One region of the Dermacoccus sp. 147Ba genome, then DNA from elsewhere that is predicted to be linked to it. Evidence: riboswitches for the same ligand, from Rfam matches in the RefSeq annotation. Region 1 holds a riboswitch; each other region holds the start of a gene.
What was found. Region 1 has a riboswitch for S-adenosylmethionine ahead of EVU97_RS01580 (aminotransferase class V-fold PLP-dependent enzyme). Riboswitches for the same ligand answer to the same signal wherever they lie in the genome.

Region 1 (4,204 bases):
ACGGCAAGCTCGCCGCAGCCACCGGAGTGCCCGCCGAGCAGGTGCTCCTCGCCGAGAATGGCGTCGTCGTCGACCTCGTCGACGGCAAGGCCGCCATCACCGGCGCCGTGCCCGTCGGTTACGTCTACGTCGACGGCTCCCTTGTCGGCACCACCGACGAAGACATGCTCAAGGACCGCCGCGTCCTGCGCGACGAAGGCTTCATCACCATCACCGTCGTCCGCAACGCCTCCACCGGAGAGATCGTCGCCGGCCCCGACATCCGCACCCGCGGATTCGCCGAAGGCGACGAGGTCTTCGAACGCATCCGCCCCAAGATCGAGCAGGCCCTCGCCGACGCCCGCGGCAAGGGCATCACCGACACCCACCAGCTCCAGCAGGTCATCCGCCGCACCGTCGGCGGGTTCGTCGGTGGCAAGCTGCGCCGTCGGCCGATGATCATTCCGATTGTTCTGAACGCGTAGCCGGCGCTTCGCGCCGGCGGAGCGTTCAGAACAATCGGTCGCGGTGTGGTTTCACGCGCAGGGATGGGCCTCGCAAGCTCGGCCTTCCCTGCGCGTGAAACCACACCGCTGCATTGTTCGGCGCGTCGTCCGGCCAGGCCCTGGCGGGCCTGTCTCGGTGCGGCACGCGGCCGTCCACTTCTCGGGGTGGGCGGCTTTCGTATGGCTGTCACCAGCCCGTGGTCGGCGCGATTTCCGCCCGCCAAGCCATGGTGGCGTCTGGGTAGTCACTTGACGGTCGGACGCGGGCCCGGGCAACCGGGCGTGTTGGTGCCCTTCTCGGCACTCCTTCCGGGCATCCTCCGGGCAAGGCCATTGCGAATGACTCGGGCCGCCGGTCCCCAGAACCGGCGGCCCGAGCCGTCCGTCACCAGGGGCGGGGCTCGCTCAGATCCCGCTCGTCACCCACCGGTGCCCAGCCGATGCCCGGCGTGTGCACGTAGTCGAACGCCGGGCCGCGCTCCACGAGCGCACGCACCGCCGCGACGAGACGGTGCGCATGCTCCACCGTCGTCGCGAGGCCGATGGAGGCGCGCACCGCCGTCGCGCCCTTGCCGAGCCGCTCGTCACACAGCAGATGCGCACAGAAGCGGCCGTCGCGCACCGCAATGCCGTGCTCGTCCGCGAGCACCTGAGCCACGAGCGTCGGGTCGTACCCGTCGACCGTGAACGTCGTGACGCCGACACCGTCGACAGGCTCGTCGTCGGAGCCGAGCACGTGAAGAATCTTCACACCCGGCAGCGCGCTCAACCCGTCCCGGATGATGCCGTGAACACGGTGCTCGTGGTTCTCGATCGCGTGACTGTGAGCGCGCAGCTTCGCCGCGGCCGCCGCGAGAGCGATCGCGCCGACGGCGTTCGGCGTGCCGCCCTCGTGCCGTGCCGGGCCTTCGGACCACTCGACGTCGTCCGTTGTCACCCGCTTGCTCGCACCGCCGGCCGGGAGGTACGGATCGGCCGCATCCAGCCAGTCGGCGCGACCCGCGAGAACGCCGGCGCCGTACGGGGCATACATCTTGTGACCCGAGAACGCGACGTAGTCGACGCCCCACGCGGCGACGTCGATGACGCGGTGCGGAGCCAGCTGCGCCGCATCGACGACCGACCGTGCCCCGTGGGAGCGCGCGACGGCGGCCAGTTCACCGATCGGCCAGATCTCCCCGGTCACGTTGCACGCACCCGTGATGACGACGAGCGCGGGAGCATCCGATGTCGCGCGGAAGCGGGAGAGCGCGGCGTCGACGGTGGCGATCGCAGCCTCGGGGGAGGACGGCACCGACAGTCGCGTCGTGCGCTCGGCGGGCCAGGGGAGGAGCGCCGCGTGGTGCACGGATTCGAAGACGAAGACCTGAGCGTTGTCGGGCAGGACGTGGGCGAGCAGAGCCAGCGCATCCGTGGTGTTGCGTGTGAAGACGACGTGGCTGTCCTCGCCGAGACCGACGAAGTGCGCCACCTCCGAACGCGCCTCCTCGAACCAGCCGGTCGTCAGACGCGAGGCGTACCCCGCCCCGCGATGAACCGAGCCGTAGGTGCGCAGGATGCGCTCCGCAGCCTCGGCAACGCCCACGAGGGCAGGAGCGGTGGCACCGTGATCGAGGTTCGCGAACTCGACGACCGTGTGGTGCAAGGTCGGCACACCGACACCGTCAGAGACGGTTGCAGGGGTGGCGCGGGCGCTCGTCCGAACAGCAGAAAGGGAAGCGGGCAACGACTTCGGCTGACGGGTCGCAGCGAGCGTCGAAAGGACAGAACTCATGAGGAGACTCCTTCGTCAGGGGTCCGCCCGACGAGAAGCGTCGCGAACCCGCGCTTGCTGCGTGCGGTCGCACGCAGCCAGGTCGTCACCCGGAGCACCCCACCGCGGTGGAGGGTTGCCGTCCAGCAAGCCGGGGCTGTGCGCTGGAACTCGTGACCGAGCAACACCTTGACATGCGACTCCTCGTACCGTCCACGAATGTGCCCGAGGTCGCCCGGATGGTGAGATGCGACTCGCTGTTCACGCCGCCCCTCGGGGCCGACAGATCGTCGTGCGGTCCCCGGCGTGGGGCCGAAGAACTGCGCCCCTTCTCCCGTAATCTGGCCGGGTGGCGACACGGAAAACACCCCCGAACGACAGCGTTCTCGTAGCGAAGAAGAGTGCCCCGAACAGTCGGAGCACCACCTCCTCGCGCGCCCGCACCACCCCGGCGAAGAACGCGCCCCGCAAGCAGGCGCCCTCCAAGAGCGCGCCCGGCAAGGGGCGCGGTTCGAGCTCGGCTCAGCAGGGCCCGTCGGCCTCCAGCCGTGCTGCTCGTGGCGCCTGGATGGGGGTTTCCCACGTCGCCGGCGGCACCGTGCGTCGTGTCGGCGCCAGCGCTGCCGAACTCGAGCCGGAGCACCGTCGCGACGGCATCGGCTTCTTCCTCCTCGCCCTCGGCATCGTTGTCGCGGCGCGCGAGTGGTGGAACCTGCCCGGCATGTTCGGTGACATCGTCCACGCCGTCGCCGCGGGAACGTTCGGCGTCATCGCCTACGTCCTGCCTGTCGTGTTCATCGGCATGGGTCTACACATGTTCCGCCACCCGCGCGGCCACCAGCCCACCCACCGCATGTCGATCGGTCTCGGCATCCTCGCCCTCGGCTCCACCGGTATCGCTCACCTCGTCGGCGGACGCCCGGCCGCGGGTGACGTCGACGCCGTGCGTGACGCCGGCGGAGTGCTCGGCGTCATCTCCGGTGGCCCGCTGGCCGCAGGCCTGACGCTCTGGGGCGCCGGCGTCATCCTCGGCCTCGTGTCGTTCTTCGGTTTCCTCGTGCTGACGCGCACGCCGGTCAACCGCATCCCTCAGCGTCTGCGTGAGGTTGAGGCCACGATCTTCGGTGGTCACGCTCCGACCGAGGAGCGCGACTACGCCCAGCGCGACGCCGTCGCCGACGACCTGCACGGCGCCGACATCGGCAACCGTGCGCGCGGCGGAGCACCCCGCCGCGCCGCCGACGTGCACCACGGCGACGAGCCGTACGAGCAGGCAGCAGAGGTCGTCGGCCGCGGTCCGCGCGGTCGCGGGCGTGGCTCGCGCAAGCCCCTCGGTCGTCAGCGCGGCGAGCAGCAGATCTACGACATCGACACGATCGAAGGCGGCGACCCGGCGGACGGCTCCGCCGACGAGGGCGAGCGCGCCACGTCGGCCGGCGCGGCAGCTCTGGCTCGGGCCCGCGGCTCGCGTGCGACCACGTCACGCCCGGCCACCACGGACGAGGCCGACACCGCCGCCGTCGAGACGGCCGGTGGCTCCAAGCAGCGTCCGGGCGAATCGCCCAAGGCCGCCGCAGCCCGCCAGGAGACGGCGCAGCGCCCGGCCGCCGAGGTGCCTCAACGTCAGGTCGAGGCTCAGCCGACGGAGCAGCTCCCACAGCGCGTCGAGCAGCTCGCCCTCGCCGGCGACATCACGTACACGCTGCCCGAGTCGACCCTCCTCGAGGAGGGCACGCCGCCCAAGGAGCGTTCGGCCGCGAACGACCGCGTCGTCGACGCGCTCACCGAGGTGCTCGACCAGTTCGGCATCGACGCCGTCGTCTCCGGTTTCACCCGCGGCCCGACGGTCACGCGTTACGAGGTCGAGCTCGGCCCCGGCGTCAAGGTCGACCGCGTCACGGGTCTGAGCAAGAACATCGCCTACGCCGTGGCCAGCGCCGACGTGCGCATCCTGTCGCCCATCCCG
Region 2 (4,204 bases), on a different contig from region 1:
CGGGCCAGTGCGTTACCGATGAACTGCGCGATCTGCACGAACACGATGATGATGACGACGGCTGCCCACGTCACGGCCCACTGGTAGCGCTGGTAGCCGTACGCCAGCGCGAAGTTGCCGAGACCGCCGCCGCCCATCGCGCCGACGACCGCGGTCATGTCGATGACGGCGACGAGCGCGAAGGTGTACCCGAGGATGAGCGGCGCGAGCGCCTCGGGGATGAGAACGGTGCGGATGATCCGCCACGGGCTCGCGCCCATCGCCTGAGCCGCCTCGATGACGCCCGGGTCGACACTCACGAGGTTCTGTTCGACGATGCGACTGATGCCGAACGTTGCGGCGAGCGTCAGCGGGAAGATCATCGACGCGGTACCGATCGTCGAGCCGGTGACCTTCAGCGTCAGCGGACCGAGCGCGGCCGCGAAGATGATGAACGGGATCGGCCGGATGATGTTGACGAGCACGTTGAGGATCGTGTGAACCGTCGGGTTGGCCATGATGCCGCCGCGGCGCGTCGTGTTGAGCAGCACGCCGAGCACGAGCCCGAACAGACCGCCGAGGACGATGGTGGCGCTGACCATGAGGAGGGTCTGCCCGACCGACTCCCACAGCACGGGGCGCAGTGCGCTCCAGTCCGTGTCCGCAGTGATGACCTTCATGCCGTGGCCTCCTCGAGTTCGTGGACGGTGGCGACCTGGGCGAGGTCGGTCAGCACCTGCGTGACGGTGACGTCGTCACCGCGCAGGGCCAGGGTCAACGTCGTGAGGTTCGCTTCCTTGAGGGGCGTGAGGCCACCGTGGACGATCTCCGGTTCGACACCGCGGGCGCCGGTGGAGGCGAGAACCCTTCCGAATCCAGCGGAGTCGTGGACGGTTGCCGTGACGAGGCGTCCGCTCACCCTCTCGCGCAGCCGCGCGATCTCGCGGGCGTCGGGCACGTTGCGCAGCGTCGCGTCGACGAGCCGCCGCGTGGCTGACGATGTCGGTGCGCCGAGCACCTGCTCGGTCGGCCCGGATTCGACGAGGCGGCCGTGTTCGAGGACCACGACGTCGTCGGCCAGTTCACGCACGACGTCCATCTCGTGCGTGATGACGACGATCGTCACGCCGAGCTCATCGTTGACGCGGCGCAGGAGGGCGAGGACGTCCTTCGTCGTGTCGGGGTCGAGGGCGGAGGTCGACTCGTCGGCGAGCAGGATCTCCGGGTTCGTGGCCAGGGCGCGGGCGATGCCGACGCGCTGCTTCTGGCCGCCGGACAGCTCGTCAGGATAGGCCCAGGCCTTCTCCGTCAGACCGACGAAGTGGAGCAGTTCGGTGACTCGCGCCTCCTGCTTGTCCTTGTCCCAACCGGCGACCTCGAGCGGATAGGCGACGTTGGCGTACACCGTGCGCGAGCGGATGAGATTGAACTGCTGGAACACCATGCCGATGCGGGCCCGCAGAGCTCGGATCTGCTTTGCTCCCAGACCCGCCAGATCGACGCCGTCGACCTCGACGGAGCCGGTCGTCGGGGTCTCGAGCGCGTTGATGAGCCGCACGAGGGTGCTCTTGCCTGCACCGGAGAACCCGATGACGGCGAGGACGCGGCCGGTAGCGACGTCGAGGTCGATCTCCTGCAGCGCGGTGACGTTCTTCTTGCCGCGCACGAAGGTCTTGCTCACGCCGCGCAGCCGGACCGCCGGCGCGTTCTCGGGTCGGGCCGGGGGAGTGGGGGTCACTTCTTGGCCTTGATCTGCGACTCGATGCGGGTGAGGATGCCGCGCACGTCCGCGACGGAACGCTTCACCTCGTACTGGGTTCCCTTGGTGCGCTTGGAGATGAGGTCCTGCACCGACTTCTCGTGGTACGCCTGGACGAACTTCGCGTACGTCGGGTTGTCGGCGTCCTTCTTGCGGGCCACGATGACGTTGATGTACGGCTCCGAGGACTTCGCCTTGGGGTCGTCCTTGAACAGCGCCTTGCTCGGGTCGAGGTTCGCGTCGGCGGCGAAGTTGTTGTTGACCACGGCGCCCTCGACGGAGGGCAGGGCGGCTGCGGTCTGGGCAGCGTCGACGGGCGTGACGCCGACCTTCGACTTCGCGGCGTCGATCTCGGCGGGCGTCGACAGGGAGTTGCCCCCGCCCTTGAGCGTGAGCAGACCGGCGCTCTGCAGGAGCAGGAGGGCGCGTGCCTGGTTCGTCGCGTCGTTCGGGATGGCGACCTTGCCGCCGTCGGCGAACTCGTTCACCGTGGTGTGCTTCTTCGAGTACAGCGACAGCGGCACGATGTAGGTGGAGCCGACCGGCGTCAGGGTGTCGTTCTTCGCGGCGTTGTAGTCGGCGAGGAACTGCAGGTGCTGGAACTGGTTGACGTCGACCTGGCCCTGGGAGAGCGCCGGGTTGGCCTGCGTGTAGTCGGTGAAGTTGACCGGCTGGATGTCGAGGCCGTACTTCTTCTTGCCGACCTTGACCAGTTCGGTCCAGTACGGGTCGGACGCTTCGGTGGTACCGACGGTGATCTTCGTCAGCTTCTCGTCGTCGCTACCCGTGAAGGCCTTGATGCCGAAGCCTGCGGCGAGCGCGACGACGAGGACGCCTGCGCCGATGGCCGCGTACTTGGGGCCGTTGCTCTTCGGCTTTTCGGGCAGGGCCTGGACGGCCGGGCTGGCTCCGGGGGTGGTGGAGTTGGTGTTCTCGGACATGGTGATGCCTTCCTCGAAGGGGCGTGCGAGGCGCCGGTGGGGTGGGCGGCGACGACCGCCCGACGATGGGTGCGGTCAGTGCTTGGGGCGCGCGAACGCGGCGTCGTGCGTGTGCGGTCGCGCGGTGGGGGCCTGGGTGGGGCGATGCGTGTGCTGCATGTGATCTCCCGGGATCGGGCGCACCGGTACGAAGCCCTCGAAAGGGATGTGTTCCGGGTGCGGAACGTGCTTGCCGCGCGGTTGACGCGGCCGTGTCATCACCTGGAGCACCCCGCCACGTTCGTGAGGGTTGCCGTCCGACCAGCCAGGGCTTTGCATCGGATCTCTTGACAGGCATTACATTAGAGGCGCCGCGAGAAGCCCGTCAAATCAAGTGATCTGGGCCACTCTGTGTCACCGCTGGGCCGAGTTTCCTGCGGTTGGGTAGTCGCCGCCTCGACCCAACGGCAGGAAAGTCTGCCCAGTGGAGAGATGCGCTGACGCCGTGCTCTCCCCGTGGGCTGGAGTCACTAGGGGCGGAGCGTGGACTCCACGGGGTCGAGGTACCCCGAGCTCGCGCTTATTTGCTCGGCGGAAGAACGTCGGTCTGCGCGGGGAGGTCGGCCACGCCGACCGGGCACGTCACGCCCTTGTAGCCGTGATTGCAGTACCCGCCTGGATTTTTCGCGAGGTACTGCTGGTGGTAGCCCTCGGCCGGCCAGAACTTTCCGGCTTCGTCGGCGGGCTTCATCTCCGTCGTGATGGCGCCGCGGCCCGCGTCGGTCAGCGCATCCTGGAACGCTTCCGCGGTGCGACGCGTAGCGGTCTCCTGCTGGGGCGTCGTCCAGTAGACCGCAGAGCGGTACTGCGTGCCGATGTCATTGCCCTGACGGTTGGCCGTCGTCGGGTCATGGTTCTCCCAGAACGCCTTGAGCAGCTGGGCCGGGGAGACCTTCTCCGGGTCGTACGCGATCTGGACGGCCTCGGTGTGGCCCGTCGTGCCCGTGCAGACGTCCTCGTACGAGGGGTTCTCACGGTCGCCACCCATGTAGCCGACGGCCGTCGAGACGACCCCCGGGATCTGCCAGAAGATGCGCTCCGCACCCCAGAAACATCCCATCGCGACGTACAGCGTCTCGGTCTTGTCCGGCCACCCGCCGAGCAGTGGCGTGCCGAGAACGTCGTGCACGGCAGCGACGTCGACCGGGGCGGAATCCTGACGGGTGAACCACATGGGGCGTTCCTTTCACTGGAGTCGCTGTGTTCAACGCAGGCGTGTCCGAGAGGATTCCGAACTCGCGGAGCAACCGCGTGAACGGCGCGCGTCAGTCGACGAGCGGCGGCACTTCGAGTGGGATGGGGCGCAGTAGCCTCGCGCGGATCTCGACCATCGTCTGCGCGTCCGTGTCGAGCGCGACGTCCTCGGAAAGCGTTGGCACCCAAGGCGGCACGGCCCGCTTGTCGCCGTCGTTGTCAAGGCCGACAAGCACCATCGTGCACTCGGTCGTGAGGTTCAGTTCGCCCGTGCGCGGGTTGCCCGAGCGCA
Region 3 (4,204 bases), on a different contig from region 1:
CGACCGCCGCGGCGCGTGGAGATGGCGAGCACCATGTAGTCCTGCACGGCGCCCGCGAAGATCACACCGAAGATGATCCAAAGCGTGCCCGGCAGGTAACCCATCTGCGCGGCGAGCACGGGGCCGACGAGCGGGCCGGCGCCGGCGATGGCGGCGAAGTGGTGACCGAACAGCACGCGCCGGTCGGTGGGCAGGAAATCCTGGCCGTTCTCGAACTGCTCGGCCGGGGTGGCGAGATCGTCGCGCGGACGGATGACCTTGTACTGGATGAGGCGGCTGTACAGCATGTAGCCGATGACGTAGCTGCCGACGGCAGCCATGACGAACCAGATCGAGTTGACGTGCTCGCCGCGGACGAACGCAACCATCGTCCAACCGATGGCGGCGATGACGGCCGCGACGGCGATGACGATCTTCTGACGTCCCGTGATCTGGCGGGGTAGGTCGACCGCGACCGGGGGCGTGTTCCCGTCGCGCTCGGGGGTTTTGGTGCTCGACGCGGGCACGAAGACCTCCCTTTTCGTGTGAGTGTGAGCAGGGACACGTTATGCCGTGTCGGGTAGGTCACAGGGTTTTGACACCGCGAGTGGAGGTCACACCTTCATCACGAATTTGGACGAGCGTCACGCAGTGGGGCCGGTGGGGCGCGGCCCGTCGCCGAACCAGTAGCGACGGCTGTCTTCACGAACGTCCTCGAGCTGCCCGCCGCAGGCCTCGATGACGGCGCGCGAGGCGCCGTTCGTCTGCGCGCAGCAGACGAGCACGGGGGCGATGTCGAGCGCGGCGGCTTCGGCGAGCCCGAGCTTCAGAGCCTCCTTCGCGATGCCGCGTCCGCGAGCGGCCGGCCGCACGGAGTAGCCGATGTGGCCGCCGAGTTCGTAGAGGAACTCGTTGAGCGCGTGACGCAGGGCGAGGTGACCGACGAGGGCGCCGTCGTCGACGATCCAGAAGTAGGAGCAGTGGACGAGGCCGGTGTGCGGCGGCCACATCGTGTTGCCCTGGCGGGCGCAGTCTTCGACGTAGGCGGCAAAGCCGTCGGAGGTGATGTCGACGTCGGTGCCCGCGAAGAAGCCCGAGCCGTCCATGCCGCCCGCGCACACCCAGTGGTCGCCGCGCGAGTCGGTGGTGGCGTCGCGAAACTCGCGCAGCATGGCCGACCAGTCGTCGTAGCGCGCGGCGTCGGGGGCGATGAGTTCGATCATGTCGGTCATCTCATCACCCCCGACGGTGGAGCGTCGATCAGTTTTCGTTGCGCTTACTGAGCGCGCAGGCCGTCGACGCCGCGGGGCTCGTCGCCGCGCACGGTGACGCGGTGCATGACGCGGGTGTTCGTGTAGTCGCGGTTGGCGTAGTGGGAGGTGGCGCGGTTGTCCCAGAGGCCGACGTCGCCGGGCGCCCAGCGGTGACGGATCGTGTGCTCGGGCTGCGTGAGGTGGGCGTAGAGGGCGTCGAGGATGGCACGCGATTCGGCTTCGGAGACGTCGCTGACGTGGGACGTGAAGCCGGGGTTGACGAAGAGGCCGCGGCGGCCGGTCTCGGGGTGGACGCGGACGACGGGGTGCTCGACGGCGGGCAGTTCGGTGACGATCTCGCCCTCCCACTCGTGGCCGCCGTTCTTCTTGAGGAAGGCGCCCCACTCGCGGTTGCCGTCGTGGACGGCGAGCAGCTGGTCGGCGAGCGCCTTGAAGGGTGCGGAGAGGGAGTCGTAGGCGGCCTGGCTGTCGGCCCAGGACGTGTCGCCGCCGTAGGGCGGGAGCGTCACGGCGCGGAGGATGCTGATGGCCGGCGGCCGCTTCATGAACGTGACGTCGGTGTGCCAGACATCGGAGAAGGAGAACTCGGGGTCGCTCGAATCGATGTTGTAGATCTCGCTGCGCTCGTGGTTGCCGGCGACAGGGTGGCCGGGCGTCAGGTCGCCGAGGAGGTTGCCGAGGCGCACCTGGGCGTCGTCGTCGAAGCCGTGCTGATCGCGGAAAAAGAGCACCTTGTGGGCGAGCAGGGCGCGGCGGATGTCGAAGGCCGCGATCTCGTCGATGGACGCCAGGTCGATGCCGTGGATGACGGCGCCCAGGGCCGGGCCGAGGCGCTCGATGCGCAGGCCGGGCGTCGTGGCGGGAGCGTGGGTGGCGAGAAGTGTCATGACAGCCTCTTTGGTTCGATGCGCTTGCGCAGACGCCGGGCGGCGTTGCGCCAGGTCGTTACTCGGGGCACCCCACCGCAGTGGAGGGTTGCCGTCCGGCCAGCCGAGACTTGTCGCCGGAACTCGTGACCCACTCATAACTTAAGCGCAGGCTTCGCAGAACGAACAGTTATTGGTTGGTGAGTGTCCGCATCGCGGGATCTAACGGAAGGTCGTGCTGTTGTCGCGGGCAACCTGGACACCCGCAGTCGATCGCCTTCCGATCGTCGCTCACTAGGGAGCTCCGACGAGGGGCCCCTACCGGCGACGACTCCCACTTCAACGCTTCGATCCTGGCGCACCCCCGCCAACGATCCGAACGGCCGCCTTTGGCACTCCGTACCCGCGGCCGGGCAGAACCGCTCGCTTCGCTTTCGATGGCCTTCCATGGCCAGCCAAGCGCAAGCACTCCCTGCACCGCGACATCCGTGAAAGCGCGGCAACCGCGCTCACAATGGCCACACCGCAACGAACCTTGCCTGGCTCACAGCCCCTATCCGCGAGGTGTGCCTCCTTCTCGCCCGGCATCTCTAGCCAAAGGCGAGGGCCGGAGACCTTCCAGGCCTGGCCCATCACACGGTTCCATCCGCAATGACACCCCTAAAGCCCCGAGCTGTTCGAGTGCAGGAGTGCCCGTCAAACTTTTCACCTGCCAGAGCGCAACTGACACTCTCATCCTGGATCTTGCCGGTCACTTTCATGGCTGCGACTTAACCTTCAAGAAAGGGAGGGAGTCGACAATTTTCATCGTTCCGAGGCTCACTGTGACGATGCGGGCTAGGAGGTCGATGATGTACCGCGGGTCGCCGACTTCCTTCGACCAGTCGTTCGGGTCGTTGACGATGCCCGAGGCCTTGTCCGTCTTGATGTAGTAGCGATCAATGATCCACTCGATCGCCGAACGTGAGCCCAGCATGTAGCGGTACGCCTCCTGCGGGATGCCCGCGAGGGTGATACGCGAGTTGTAGTGGATCGTCGCGCGGTCGTGGCGCTCACCCGCGGCCTTCTGTTCGGGCGACGGCTTCCCGAAGCGCATCTTCTTGTCGCCGACGGCGTAGAACGCGTACGGGTCCTGACCGCCGGCAGGCTGCGCGCCGAGGCCCGGGAGTGGATACGGCTCCACGGTCTCGTATCCGAGGTGCAGCTCCGAGAGCTTGCGCCCTGCGTCGATGAACGGCTGCGCTTCTTCGACGAGCGGGATACGCGGCAGCACCTTCTTCAAGTCCGCCGCGTACGTCTCGCGGTAGTCGGGCGAGTGCAGCAGCCCGTAGACGTAGAAGAAGATGTCGTCCTTCGTGATCGAGGTTCCGTACGCCGCCTGGAACCTCGTCAGCGCCTCATCGGTGATGTTGTCGATGCGGCGGTATCCGTCGACGACGTCGTGTGCGGCTGAGGTGCCGAGCGACAGCATGCCTTCGTCAGCATCGACCTTCTCGTAGCGGTACCGGGGCACGAACTGGGTCGCATAACCGAACAACGCTGTGTCGGGGACGCAATCGAGCATCTGGACTGCGGGAAGAGCAACGTCCCGCGGGCCCATCGTCACGATTCCCAAATTGTCAACATTGGGAACTGGGAAGGAAACTGGGAGGATTCCTGGACGGTGTAACCAGTCGGGGTCGATCACCAGATTGGCCTTTTCGAAGGGGCGGTACATCGCGTGCCCTAGGCGGCCGGGGTCGAATCCGATGCGTTGTCCGCGGGCCAAACGCGATTCAAGAGAAGAGGACCACTTGATTCTGGCCGGGTCGTAGGACCGCTCGCCAGCGAGGGCTTCTTCATACGTCTGGACGGCACGGCGCATGGCAAGCGCAATGCGCTTTCTGCCCGCGTTATAGACCCAAGCGTCCCGGTTGCTCTGAACACCTGGCCTTCCGACCTGAAAGATTCCTCGCGGACCCTGGTCCGCCGCAAGGGGCAGGAACGCCTCAAAGTCGTCGCGGCGCTGGTTGAGCCAGTCGCCATGCGCGTTCGGGGCGATGGTCACGGCTCCGAGTCCCTTGACATCGACTGCTTTGGCGACTC

Region 2: linked by a shared signal. The riboswitch ahead of EVU97_RS14640 (MetQ/NlpA family ABC transporter substrate-binding protein) and the one ahead of EVU97_RS01580 (aminotransferase class V-fold PLP-dependent enzyme) in region 1 are both predicted to bind S-adenosylmethionine.
Region 3: linked by a shared signal. The riboswitch ahead of EVU97_RS12180 (TauD/TfdA family dioxygenase) and the one ahead of EVU97_RS01580 (aminotransferase class V-fold PLP-dependent enzyme) in region 1 are both predicted to bind S-adenosylmethionine.

Annotation. Positions count from the first base shown of each region.
Region 1 is NZ_SEHL01000001.1:334,737-338,940, forward strand. Features, by position in the region: gene EVU97_RS01575 (ribonuclease J) at 1-464, shown strand, start outside; gene EVU97_RS01580 (aminotransferase class V-fold PLP-dependent enzyme) at 871-2,259, opposite strand; SAM riboswitch class IV at 2,305-2,417, opposite strand; gene EVU97_RS01585 (DNA translocase FtsK) at 2,807-4,204, shown strand, end outside.
Region 2 is NZ_SEHL01000018.1:5,500-9,703, forward strand. Features, by position in the region: gene EVU97_RS14630 (methionine ABC transporter permease) at 1-659, opposite strand, end outside; gene EVU97_RS14635 (methionine ABC transporter ATP-binding protein) at 656-1,717, opposite strand; gene EVU97_RS14640 (MetQ/NlpA family ABC transporter substrate-binding protein) at 1,714-2,679, opposite strand; SAM riboswitch class IV at 2,900-3,011, opposite strand; gene msrA (peptide-methionine (S)-S-oxide reductase MsrA) at 3,239-3,892, opposite strand; gene EVU97_RS14650 (acyl-CoA thioesterase) at 3,984-4,204, opposite strand, start outside.
Region 3 is NZ_SEHL01000009.1:85,175-89,378, reverse strand. Features, by position in the region: gene EVU97_RS12190 (carbon starvation CstA family protein) at 1-506, opposite strand, end outside; gene EVU97_RS12185 (GNAT family N-acetyltransferase) at 624-1,211, opposite strand; gene EVU97_RS12180 (TauD/TfdA family dioxygenase) at 1,256-2,140, opposite strand; SAM riboswitch class IV at 2,156-2,271, opposite strand; gene EVU97_RS12175 (type ISP restriction/modification enzyme) at 2,877-4,204, opposite strand, start outside.